3 regions of the Shewanella goraebulensis genome follow, and region 3 is predicted to be linked to each of the others. Evidence: predicted binding sites of a transcription regulator. Region 3 holds the regulator's gene; each other region holds the start of a gene.
The links. Region 3 encodes sigma-54, which starts transcription at its own class of promoters, with help from an activator protein. Its sites were predicted from a motif close to GTTGGCACGNNNNTNGNNT; they were not measured.
Positions count from the first base shown of each region.

Region 1: QPX86_RS09060 (YccF domain-containing protein) is a predicted target of sigma-54. The motif match lies at 1,519-1,537, and genes of this name have one in related genera.
Region 2: fliE (flagellar hook-basal body complex protein FliE) is a predicted target of sigma-54. The motif match lies at 2,379-2,397, and genes of this name have one in related genera.

Region 1 covers NZ_CP126972.1:2,172,354-2,176,645, reverse strand. The annotation lists gene QPX86_RS09070 (hypothetical protein) at 1-91, shown strand, start outside; gene QPX86_RS09065 (1-aminocyclopropane-1-carboxylate deaminase/D-cysteine desulfhydrase) at 292-1,305, opposite strand; gene QPX86_RS09060 (YccF domain-containing protein) at 1,599-2,012, shown strand; gene QPX86_RS09055 (EVE domain-containing protein) at 2,142-2,600, opposite strand; gene QPX86_RS09050 (LysR family transcriptional regulator) at 2,602-3,513, opposite strand; gene QPX86_RS09045 (homogentisate 1,2-dioxygenase) at 3,752-4,292, shown strand, end outside.
Region 2 covers NZ_CP126972.1:3,441,924-3,446,215, reverse strand. The annotation lists gene QPX86_RS14605 (sensor histidine kinase) at 1-901, shown strand, start outside; gene QPX86_RS14600 (sigma-54-dependent transcriptional regulator) at 894-2,243, shown strand; gene fliE (flagellar hook-basal body complex protein FliE) at 2,452-2,793, shown strand; gene fliF (flagellar basal-body MS-ring/collar protein FliF) at 2,903-4,292, shown strand, end outside.
Region 3 covers NZ_CP126972.1:626,275-630,566, forward strand. The annotation lists gene rapZ (RNase adapter RapZ) at 1-503, opposite strand, end outside; gene ptsN (PTS IIA-like nitrogen regulatory protein PtsN) at 500-943, opposite strand; gene hpf (ribosome hibernation promoting factor) at 946-1,233, opposite strand; gene QPX86_RS02630 (RNA polymerase factor sigma-54) at 1,257-2,741, opposite strand; gene lptB (LPS export ABC transporter ATP-binding protein) at 2,945-3,676, opposite strand; partial or broken gene lptA (lipopolysaccharide transport periplasmic protein LptA) at 3,991-4,292, opposite strand, start outside.

The sequences.
Region 1 (4,292 bases), 1.5 Mb from region 3:
TACTGACAGCCAAGGTAAAACTAAAACAACTTTTTCAAAGCGCACAGAAGCGTTAAAATTTATGAAATGGTTGATTACGGCTAACAAGTAACACTTTCTATAACGCTTGCGTTATTCATTTGCTCAGTTACTCAATAAACATCGCTTCTCGGTATTTCATCTCACACTATACCGGACGTTTATTAGAACTGAGCAATATGAAAAGAACCTCCCTCTTTCAACCCGTTTATATTAATACTTCACTTTTATTCTTCTCAAATACCCTTTAATCTAGTTTCAAAGGACGCTCAATCAGCCATACTTTCGTTTATATCTAGCCAACATACTTGGGTTACCCAGCTGTCCACCTTGGTGCAAATACATCAATGGCAATGAACTGTCAATTTGAGGCACTCTTGCTGGGCTTGTCAGAAAATGTTCTAGCATAATAAAACCCACAGGGTCGTATAGCAGTTCAAATTCAATTCCGGTTTCACACGCTCGTTGCCACATTTCGTAGCATTGCCGATTCAATTTACCGAAATGATATTTAGTGCCATTTGAAATTATTGTTGGGTGATAGGCACTATTATCAGTCAACTGATTAAATTGCAGCTTTAAATATTCGTCACCGCCCACACAGCTACATGTCAGTACATTCACTTTAGGCTTGTTATTACTTGCCTGCTTGATAAAGAAACGCTGGAGGAATAAAGCGGTAGTACCAGTACCTGAGGGCAGAAATAGATTTAATTCAATACAATTGTGCAGCTGCGCCCAATCTAAAATTTGCTTACCAAGTTGCTCAAGTCCAACAGAGGCATACTCACAGCGGCCGCCTTCAGGAATGTACAACTCATTTGCCAATGCGTTTTTAGATAAACTCACCACATATTCTTCCAGTGATAAGTTTTGATCTACATTAATATAATCAGAGATGCTAACATTTTTAAAGTCAGTCGCACTTTCAAAGTCTTTAGCCTGCAGCTTGTCTATCGCAGATTTCTCTATGATATTGGCGCCATTATTTAATGCAGCAAGGTAATTGCCTTGAGGATTTTTCTTTAAGTAATCAGCAATATGATCAACATAATAATCGAGTTGCCAACCACGCATTTTAGCCAGCACAGCGAGTGAATGGAGCGAATTGGCTTGGGCTGAGCCATAACCCACTACTTTACTGATGTGAGGGAAATCATTAGCTAAAAAATATTGAAACTTCCGCGCTTTATTACCACTAAAATCAGGGTGAATAAGGTCATCTCTTTTAACAAATATTTCTCGACCGGCAAACATCATCGACTCGACAGGAGTTGCAGCAAACATAACTTTTCACTTGTTAATTTATTTAAAAACTTTAAAGGAGTATTTTACCTAATATTTAGTGAAAACCGCTATATCTAACTTTTACACTCAGAACTTACATAGTGTTAAAAACTTAACCCGCCTTTAAAACCCCAACACCAAACACACATTTTACGTCTTACAATCAGAAGCTTACGATTAAAAACTGGTAATTTCAAACACTCCTTCTCTATAGTTGGCATATTTCTCGCTTATCAGTATATAAGTTAACGATTAGGTTAATAATCAATTCAATCGAAATTAAGGGATTATCAATGTCAGTGTTGAGATTAATATTTAATATTGCATGGTTCATCATGGGTGGTTTTGTGATGGGGCTTGCTTGGTGGCTTGCGGGCATCTTATGTTTTATCAGTATTATTGGTATTCCTTTTGGTCGCGCATGTTTCGTTATTGGTGAAATGGCATTTTGGCCATTTGGTCAAGAAAATGTAAACCGTAAACACCTTTCAGGAATTGAAGACTTTGGTACAGGCCCATTAGGTATGGTGGGTAATGTGATTTGGTTTCTATTCTGCGGAATATGGTTAGCCATTGGCCATCTGACCCATGCATTAGCCTGTTTTGTTACCATTATAGGTATCCCATTTGCGATACAGCATGTAAAACTAGCACTATTAAGTCTTACGCCTATTGGTCAAACCATTGTAGCTAAAGAAAGCTATTAACCGATATAACATAAAGTGGTTAGTATTAAGCTGATAGCTAGATAATAACGAAAAAGGAACTCAATTGAGTTCCTTTTTTATACACTTTTAATCACTTAGTTTTAAATATCAATGACAATATTAATGCATTTACTCAAGGGACAATATGTAATCAAACTCTTGCTGAGTAACCGGTTGTACACTAAGTCTTGCTCCTTTACTGACGAGCACCATTTCAGCTAGATTAGGATCTGCTTTTAACTCTGTCAGCGTTATAATACGGCTAAATTTAGCTTTAAAAGTCAAATCTACAGCCACCCAGCGTGGGTTATCAATAGAGGAATTCGCATCAAAGTAAGTTGAAGCTTGATCAAAAGCACTTTGATCAATAAATGGCGCTGACGACACAGTGGCTAAACCCACAATGCCTGGCACTTTACAGCTAGAGTGATAAAAAAACACAATATCGCCAAGATCTACTTTATCCCGTAAAAAATTACGAGCCTGATAATTTCTGATCCCATCCCAAGTTTCTGTTTGATTTTCGCAATGTGCTAAATCATCAATACTGAACTCATCTGGCTCAGACTTCATTAACCAAAAAGCCATATCATGCTCCCTCTATTTGGCGCTGTTTATCAAATAATGCGAATTCTTCTAAAATTAAATCAGTAAATAACTGCCCTGCTCTACCAAGAGGTCGCTCTAGTGTTGAAACAAGTTGCGGCGTAAAACGAAACCGATGACCACCAACAAAATCTACAAGCGCTAACTGATTTGCAGCAAGTTCTTCATTAATTAGAAACTCCGGCATCCAGCCAAAGCCTAACCCTTTTAATAACGCATTTTTTTTCATGATAAAACCTGACAAGTAAAACACTTTATCACCGCCAAATTGTAGCTCATCTCGCTGCTGAGTCGGTGCTGAGTCTTCAATGGTGAGTTCAACATGCTGTTGTAATTCAGTTAAACTGATTGATTGCTTAGTGGCTAACGGATGCTGTGCTGCACACACTAATAGGCTTGTAACGGTGGGCAACTGTTTAGCAGAGAAATATGGTGCGGCGGTATAATCTTTAACTAACATCAAATCCGCTTTATCTCGTTCAAATCGATGTTGAACTCCGCCTAAAAACTCCATATTCAACTGTACTTTAGTCGGCACATTATGTTCAGACATTCGTTGCAGCGCAGTCATAATAGGCTCCATTGGGAGTGCACCATCTATGACTAATTCAAGCTTTGGCTCCCACCCTTCACTAAAGCGACTCGCTAAGTGTTCAATATTGGATAAATGCTGCAGTAACCGTTGGCCTTCAGCTAAGATAACCTTTCCTTCTGGAGTTAATTCGGCTCGATATTGCTCGCGGTTAAATAATTGTACCCCTAAGTGCTGCTCAAGCTTTTTCACTTGGTAACTTACGGCTGATTGAGCCTTATGCAAACGCTCAGATGCTTTAGCAAAACTACCTTCTTCTACAAGTACTTGCAGAACATTAAAGGCTTCTACATCAATTTTCATATATCCCTCACGCTTAGGCTCTGTCCAATTGCCGTGACACTATTGTAAACAAATCGATACCATCAAAAAATCTAATTGAGTTAAGTGGTTTATTATTCTTTTTTTTGTTCATTCTAGCAACTAAATTGATAACTAGATCACAAAGTATTTGATTCTTTTGCGCTAGAAACACTAACAATAATCGTGCAACAAGCTAATCAAGGCTTATAAAATGAGTAAATAGGGTTAAGGAGTCAGTATGCCTTTTTATGTTCAGCAAGGTCAGATACCTGCTAAACGTCATATCGCTTTTAAGAAAGAGTCAGGCGAGTTGTACCGTGAAGAGTTATTTTCGACCCACGGTTTTTCAAATATTTACTCCAATAAATATCACCATAATATGCCAACGAAGGCGTTAGAAGTCGCTCCATACTCACTAGAGCACGGTAAGGCTTGGCAAGATTCATTAATTCAAAACTATAAACTCGACTCTCGCCAAGCTGACTGTGAAGGTAACTTTTTCAGTGCACGGAATAAGATTTTTTTTAACAGTGATGTGGCGATGTACACCGCCAAAGTCACTACAGATACTGCTAAGTTCTATCGTAATGCATACGCTGATGAAATCGTATTTGTGCATCAAGGTGAAGGTAAATTACTCAGTGAGTATGGCGAACTAGACGTTAAACAATGGGATTATTTAGTGATCCCTCGTGGTACGACTTATCAGCTTAAATTTAACGACTACGAAAATGTTCGTTTATTTATTATCGAGTCATTTTCAATGGTTGAGGTGCCAA
Region 2 (4,292 bases), 2.1 Mb from region 3:
TCCTCAAGAAGACGACGGACATGAAGTCTCACTTAGAAATGGTCGGAGAGTAAAACTCGCTATTACTCCTCTAACGCCTGAACCTGGGCAATTAATAGTCTTAACCGATTTAACCGAGACTCGTCTATTGCAAAAGAACTTGTCTCATCTGCAACGTTTGTCAGCGCTAGGTAAGATGGTAGCGACGTTGGCACATCAGGTGAGAACGCCATTGTCCGCTGCGATGTTGTACGCATCAAACCTTGCGAGTCCCAAACTAAACGATACTGCTAGAAAACGCTTTCAAACTAAGCTAGTTGACAGATTAAATGAGCTTGAGCGTCAAGTGAATGACATGTTGTTAATGGCAAAAAATAAACAAGATGATGCTTCTGAACCTATGATAGCAGAGGATATTATTGAACCTGTTTTAGCAAGTTGTGAACCCATTGCAGAGAATAAACAATGTAAGCTAAATTACTTCAACAATAGCAACGAGCAAATACTAGCGAATGGAAATGCGTTAAGTTCTGCAATTAATAATTTAGTGATGAATAGCTTGGAAGCTAATGCAACTGAAATTAGGATTATCACGGCTTCATCAGGTACTCATATTCATATCGATGTGATTGATAATGGCAAAGGGTTAGCTGCGGAAATGCAGCAACAAATTTTGGAGCCATTTTTTACCACTAAAAGTCAAGGAACCGGCTTAGGACTTGCTGTGGTGCAAACCGTGGTTAGAAACCATAATGGGACAGTACAAGTTTCATCACAACCTAATAAAGGGTGTTTGATAAGACTTTCATTTCCGATTTATCAAGCAATAAAACCACAAGCGGCCGAACTTGCCGCGAAAGAATCTATTAATAGTGAACCTTTAACTGCAAAGTTGACAGGTGTGGAGACATCACATGGTTGAAGCAAAACTCTTACTCGTTGAAGACGATGAATCTTTACGTGAGGCCTTGCTTGATACACTGCTTTTAGCAAGCTATGAATGTGTCGATGTTGCTTCTGCTGAAGATGCCATTATTGCGTTAAAATCAGCTGAATTTGATATGGTGATCAGTGACGTGCAAATGGAAGGCATTGGTGGGATCGGATTGCTTAATTACTTACAGCAACAAAATAATAAAGTTCCCGTATTGCTAATGACAGCCTACGCCACAATTGACAGTGCTGTCAGTGCGATAAAATTAGGTGCTGTAGATTATCTAGCAAAACCTTTTGCGCCAGAAGTCCTACTAAATCAAGTGTCACGCTATCTACCATTGAAACAAAATCTAGATCAACCAGTGGTTGCTGACGATAAAAGTTTGGCATTACTGTCTATAGCACAACGAGTGGCAAGTTCTGATGCATCAGTTATGATTATGGGGCCAAGTGGTTCAGGTAAAGAAGTACTCGCACGTTATGTACATCAAAATAGTACCCGTTCAGAACAACCTTTTATAGCTATTAATTGTGCTGCAATTCCTGAAAATATGCTTGAAGCCACGTTATTCGGTTATGAAAAAGGCGCGTTTACTGGCGCATATCAAGCTTGTCCAGGTAAGTTTGAGCAAGCCCAAGGCGGCACCATTTTATTAGATGAAATTTCAGAGATGGAATTAGGCTTACAAGCTAAATTGTTAAGGGTGCTGCAAGAGCGCGAAGTTGAACGTTTAGGTGGTCGCAAAACCATCTCATTAGATGTGCGAGTCTTGGCAACATCAAATCGTGATTTAAAAGAAATGGTCGCTGCTGGAGGTTTTAGGGAAGATTTATATTATCGAATTAATGTTTTTCCACTAACTTGGCCAGCATTAAATCAACGTCCTGCTGATATTTTACCCTTGGCGCGTCACTTGTTGGTTAAACATGCTAAAAACGCCAATATCTCTCCAACTCCAGCTTTAGATGAAGTCGCATGCAGGCGTTTATTGACTTATCGCTGGCCGGGTAATGTGCGTGAGCTTGATAATGTTATTCAACGAGCGCTTATCCTTCACTCAGGGGATGGCATTTCAACCAATGATATTATCCTAGATTCCAGTGAAGTTGATTTACAACAACCTGAACCGAAGCAGTCGAAAACTGCTGCTGAAAATGACGGTTTAGGTGGAGAGTTAAAAGCGCAAGAGCATGTCATTATTTTAGAGACGTTAAACCAATGTAATGGTAGCCGTAAAGACGTGGCTGAAAAACTAGGTATTAGCGCAAGAACCTTACGTTATAAAATGGCAAAAATGCGCGATATGGGCATTCAGGTGCCCGCATAGAAAGTGCTTGTATAAATTCTTTTAAGTTTAATTTAACGAACCTAATCATGTGCTGATTAGGTTTGTTGGTTATTTGCTAGCCAAACTGTCCCATCTAAATGACAAATCAACATCATCTGTAGGCTTAACTCGATTGTTGGCATCTTACTTGCTAAATCTATTGTAACTGGTTTTTAGTCGTCAATTATCCGACGAATAGGAGATTACAATGCAGATTAGCTCGAACCCTTTCTTACAAGAGATGCAATCTCTTCGCGGTGAAATTTCACCTAATCTTCGTTCTCCAATGCAACCGGAAATGATCCAAAAAGTTGGCAATACTTCAGGTGCTGACTTTGGAGAATTGCTTTCTCAGGCGGTTGGTGGTGTGACAGAGTTGCAAAAAAACTCTGCCAACTTAGCCACCCGTTTAGAAATGGGGGACTCGACTGTGACCTTATCAGATACCGTAATTGCTCGAGAAAAATCTGGTGTGGCTTTTGAAGCGACAGTACAGGTAAGAAATAAGCTTGTAGAAGCTTATAAAGAAATTATGAGCATGCCTGTTTAGGCCTCTTTATTAGATTAGAAAGTAGGTAATTATTGTGAGTACAGACCTCGTATTAGATTCAGATACCGTGAGTGGCACAGGGATTCAGCAGGAGAATAAACCTGGTTTGATGAGTTCTTTTGGTAGTGCTGATTTTATGCGTCAAATTACTATGATCTTGGCATTAGCCGTGTGTTTAGTATTGGCTGTATTTATGATGATATGGGCGCAAGAACCAGAGTTTAGACCTTTAGGGCAAATGGAAACTAACGAAATGATCCAAGTACTGGACGTTTTGGATAAAAATAAAATTGCTTATAAAATTTCTGGTGATGTGGTTAGTATTCCTGAAGACAAATACCAAAATGTGAAATTATTATTAGGTCGTGCGGGTGTAGAAGCGTCAAGCCAACCAACAGATTATTTAAGCAAAGATAGCGGTTTTGGTGTGAGCCAACGAATGGAACAAGCCCGTTTAAAGCAAAGCCAAGAAGTTAATTTAGCGAGAGTGATTGAAGAGCTAAAAAGTGTTACCCGCGCCAAAGTGATTCTAGCCTTACCAAAAGAGAATGTATTTGCGCGCAACAAGTCAAAGCCAAGTGCGACAGTGGTTGTCAGTGTTCGTCGCGGTAGTCTAGGGCAAGAAGAAATCGATTCGATAGTTGATATTGTTGCTTCTGCTGTACAAGGTTTAGATCCTACGAGAGTTACCGTTACTGACTCAAATGGGCGTTTACTCAATTCAGGTAGCCAAGATGCGGCTTCTTCTAGAGCCCGTCGTGAACAAGAGCTGGTTCAACAGAAAGAATCAGAGTATCGCAATAAAGTTGACTCAATTTTAATGCCGATTTTAGGCCCTGAGAATTTCACTTCTCAAGTTGACGTCAACATGGACTTTACCGCGGTAGAGCAAACCGCTAAGCGTTTCTCGCCAGATTTACCTGCGATTCGTAGTGAAATGACAGTTGAGCGTAATTCATCTGGTCAATCGATGGGCGGTATACCTGGGGCATTATCAAACCAGCCGCCAATGGAATCTGATATTCCTCAAGAAGCCGGAGCAGCAGAAACAACTTCAACAACCGGAGATAGTCACCGCGAAGCCACAAGAAATTTTGAATTGGATACCACTATTAGTCATACACGTCAGCAAGTTGGGCAGGTTAGACGAGTGAGTGTGTCAGTCGCAGTTGATTATAAACCAGGGCCTGTTGATGAAAATGGTGTGGTAACAAGAATACCGAGAACCGAACAAGAATTGACAAATATTCGACGCTTGCTAGAAGGTGCAATGGGCTTTACAAGTCAGCGCGGGGATACCTTAGAAGTAGTGACAGTACCATTTATGGATCAGCTTATTGAAGCTTTACCTGAGCCTGAACTCTGGGAGCAGCCTTGGTTCTGGCGCGCTGTCAGACTGGTACTCGGTGCGTTTTTAGTTTTAGTGCTCATATTGTTTGTTATTCGCCCTATGCTGAATAAATTGCTGAAAACAAATGATGTTGAAATGCCTGAAGAAG
Region 3 (4,292 bases):
CCAAATGACTCAAAATGAATCACTAACTCTTTATCGATACTGCCCATTAATATTTGTCTGACTTGATCGCTGAGATCATAAATGGTCAATTGAGAGGTATCAATGTAGTGATCGACCATTTTAGCAATCGGTTCGAGTAAACGACCTTCTAGCTGAATAGCTTCTTGTAGCGAAATTTGGTTTTTAGATAGAGGATGTAATCGACGGGTTTCACTGTAGCGTTTAAGTAGAACCTGATCATTTGAGTTTAGAAATAAACTAATGATAGTCGTATCATCAGATAATAAGGCTATTTGCTCTTCTAGAACCTTGCCTTGCTCTTCAATATTTCGAACATCGACACTGATGGCGACAAGTTCGTTATTTCCCTTGAGCTGCTCAAGCAAACTGCCAATAAGTGGTAGAGGCAGGTTATCAACACAGTAATAACCTAAATCTTCTAATACCCTAAGTGCAACTGATTTACCTGAGCCTGATCGTCCTGATACGATGACAAGTTTCATGCAGTTATAACCTGATATAGTTCTGTAGCGTCATGACTCTTTCGAAGTCGCTTAAGGATTAATTTATCACTCAGTTTTTCAGCCATGGTAGACAGCGTACTTAAATGCTGTTGGCATTGATCTGAAGGAACTAGCAGTGCAAATAATATATCCACGGGTTTCTTGTCGATAGCATCAAACTCAATGCCTTCTTCACACTTGATCAAAATGGCTATCGGGTGTTCGATATCATTTAATCGACCATGGGGAATAGCTATGCCATTTCCAATACCTGTACTACCCATTTTTTCACGTGCTATTAAACTTTCAAAAATAGCCTGTGATGATAGGGTTGGGTACTGGGCAGCCATTAAATCGCTGATGAGTTCCAGTACTTTTTTCTTACTGCCCGGCGTGGCGCAGGTGGTGCACGCCGGTTGCAGAATGGTGCGAAGTTCCATTGTTAGTGTTTAATTAACTTCTCTTTATGTTTAATTACCTGACGGTCTAATTTGTCTATCAGGGCGTCAATTGCGACATACATATCTGCGTTTTGAGATACGGCAAAAACTTCACCTCCTTTGAGGTGTAATTTTGCTTCAGCAATTTGTTGCAGCTTCTGAACATTGAGCACAACGTGAACATTATTGATCTGTTCGAAGTGTCGTTCAAGCTTTGAAAACTTAGTTTGTACATACTCACGTAAAGATTGCGTGATTTCTACATGGTGCCCAGTCAGATTAATTTGCATAGATCATCCTCCATTACAAAGGCTTATAAGCTTTTGCGTTGGTTTGAGGGAGGGATGAGCATTGCTTCACGATATTTGGCGATCGTACGCCGAGCAACATTAATCCCTTGTTCAGCCAATAGCGTCGCCATTTTACTATCGCTAAGTGGCTTTTTCTGGTTTTCCGCTGCAACAAGCTTCTTAATAAAGGCACGAATTGCAGTAGAAGAACATTCTCCGCCATCATCAGTACTAACGTGGCTAGAGAAGAAATATTTTAGTTCAAAAAGTCCGCGAGGGGTGTGCATATATTTTTGAGTCGTCACACGAGAAATCGTCGACTCATGCATTTCAACTGCTTCAGCAATATCATTAAGCACCATCGGTTTCATGGCTTCTTCACCAAACTCAAAAAATCCTTGCTGAAATTGCACAATACAATTGGCCACTTTTAACAGGGTTTCATTGCGACTCTCAATACTCTTGATAAACCATTTTGCTTCTTGTAAGTGACCACGAATAAATTGGCTATCAGACTGACTTGCAGACCCTTTTGCCATGGCTGCGTATTGCTGATTCACACCAATTTTGGGCATGTTATCTGGATTGAGCTCTACGACCCAGCGGCCACTTTTCTTAAATACAGTCACATCAGGTATGACATATTCGTCTTTAATCGGCGTTATTTGTAAACCTGGACGCGGATTCAAGGTTTGAATAAATTGAATCGCTTCGCGTAAATCATCTTCTTTAAGCTTGGTTTTACGCATTAATAAGCGAAAGTCGCGGCCAGCAATTAAATCAAGGTGTTCACTAATGAGCAATTTTACATTGTCGATGCAGGGGATTTCATCTGGATATTGACCAAGTTGAATCATGAGACATTCACTTAAGTCTCTCGCTGCCACTCCTACAGGGTCAAAATGTTGCACGCGTTTAAGTACAGCTTCAACTTCGTCGAGTTCTATATCTTCAAGACCTAAGGCCTGCAATATGTCCTCAGTTGATTGGGTTAAGTAACCGCGTTCATCAACGGCGTCGATAATAGCTGTGGCAATAACAAGATCGTTTTCAGAAAAAGGAGTCAGGTTTTTTTGCCACTCAAGGTGTTCATATAAGCCTTCGGTGGTTTCACCTTGAAAAGGCATATCGTCATCACGAGCGACGGCCCCAGAGCCTGAACTAGGCGATGCGGTATAGACTTCATCCCATGTAGTATCCATCGGGAGATCTTCTGGCATCGACTCTTTGGTTAATGATTCCGTGGTATCAACGGTAGAGGTGTCTTTTTCAACGGTAACTTGGCTATTATCGCTAAAATCAGTGTCGGTTTGCTGGGCGTTTTCTTTTACGGGTTCTTTGGCTTTAGCAAACTCATCTTCGAGCTCAAGGAGAGGGTTTGAGTCAAGTGCTTGTTGAATTTCTTGCTGTAGCTCCAATGAGGAAAGTTGCAATAAGCGTATGGCTTGTTGCAACTGAGGGGTCATCGTCAGGTGTTGACCCATTTTGAGTTGGAGTGAGGCTTTCATTTACCGCTTATCCCTAATTGAATTTCATCATCGCGACTAACAATTGTGTGGGTCTAGCACCTTTTTATCGTTTTCTAGACTGACGTTAAACAATGCTTTGGTTTAGCATTTAGTTCAACGATAAGTTGAGTCTAGAACATAGCACTAAAAAGTGGGACTGATACTGGTCGCGAAATGCCATATTGTGCACTAAAGAATGCTAACTATAGCTTGAATTGCTCACCTAAGTATACTGACCTGACTTGCTGATTGTCTAAGATTTCAGCAGGCGTGCCTTCTGCAATTAAATCACCGTGGCTGACAATATACGCGCGCTCACACACATCAAGTGTTTCACGAACATTATGGTCTGTAATTAACACACCTAAACCACGACTTTTTAATTGTTGAATAATTTTCTTGATATCTATCACAGAGATAGGATCAACACCTGCGAAAGGCTCATCCAATAAAATGAACTTAGGATTGGCTGCCAATGCGCGTGCGATTTCTACCCGGCGACGTTCACCACCCGATAATGCCATGCCTTGGCTATCGCGAATATGAGTGATATTGAACTCTTCTAATAAGTGTTCTAATTCTTCAATGCGCTGCTCTGTGGTTAAACTCTTGCGGGTTTGTAACACAGCCATAATGTTATCGTGTACGGTCAGCTTTCGAAAAATACTGGCTTCTTGTGGTAAATAACCAATGCCTTTGCGAGCGCGGAGATGCATTGGATCTGCAGTGAGATCGTCAGAATCAATTAATATCCGGCCTTTATCGCTTTTAACTAAACCAACCACCATATAAAAGGTGGTGGTTTTACCTGCGCCATTTGGCCCTAATAGCCCCACAATTTGCCCAGTTTTAACTGTCAGGCTGACATTTTTAACTACTTGGCGGCTTTTATAACTTTTCGCCAAGTTTTCAGCTGTTAACGTTATTTGTGTCATTATTGAGTTTGCTCTAGCGCTGGTGCTTCAGGTAATGAATCTGTATTTGGCTTATCTTTAACTTGTTGGCCTTCAATTGAAGTCTCTATATTTGCTTCAGGTACTTCGATGACGGGCATTGCCGATTCAGAACTATTCTTGTGAGTATCAGTTTCTTCAGTAGTTGTTATGTCTGTAGAAGTTATTTCAGCATTATTGGCTTCTGTTTTCTCTTCACTGATAGATGTAGCTTGATTCTCAATGAGCTTTTCTGACTCTTCTGCTTTTGGTGATTCTAATTCAGGCTGCTCTGAATTATCTGTTGAGTCATTTAAATCTGGATAGTTTTCTGGTTGGAAAATCGTAATAACGCGATCTTTACCATCACCAGTACTTTCAGCAATCAATTGTTGCTTATCAATATTATAGCTAATCAAGTTACCAGTAACTTGGCTGCCAGCTTGATCAAGTTTAGCGTTGCCTTTTAGGGTCAAAATACTAGTAGCGAGTTCATATTTGATTTCATTCGCACTTGCAGTACCAATACGACCGTCATCTAATTCTTGGGAAAAGGTTGCTGGATTACCTGTGGCGATCATGGTTTTTTTGCCACCGGTTTCAGCACTAAATGCCCGTA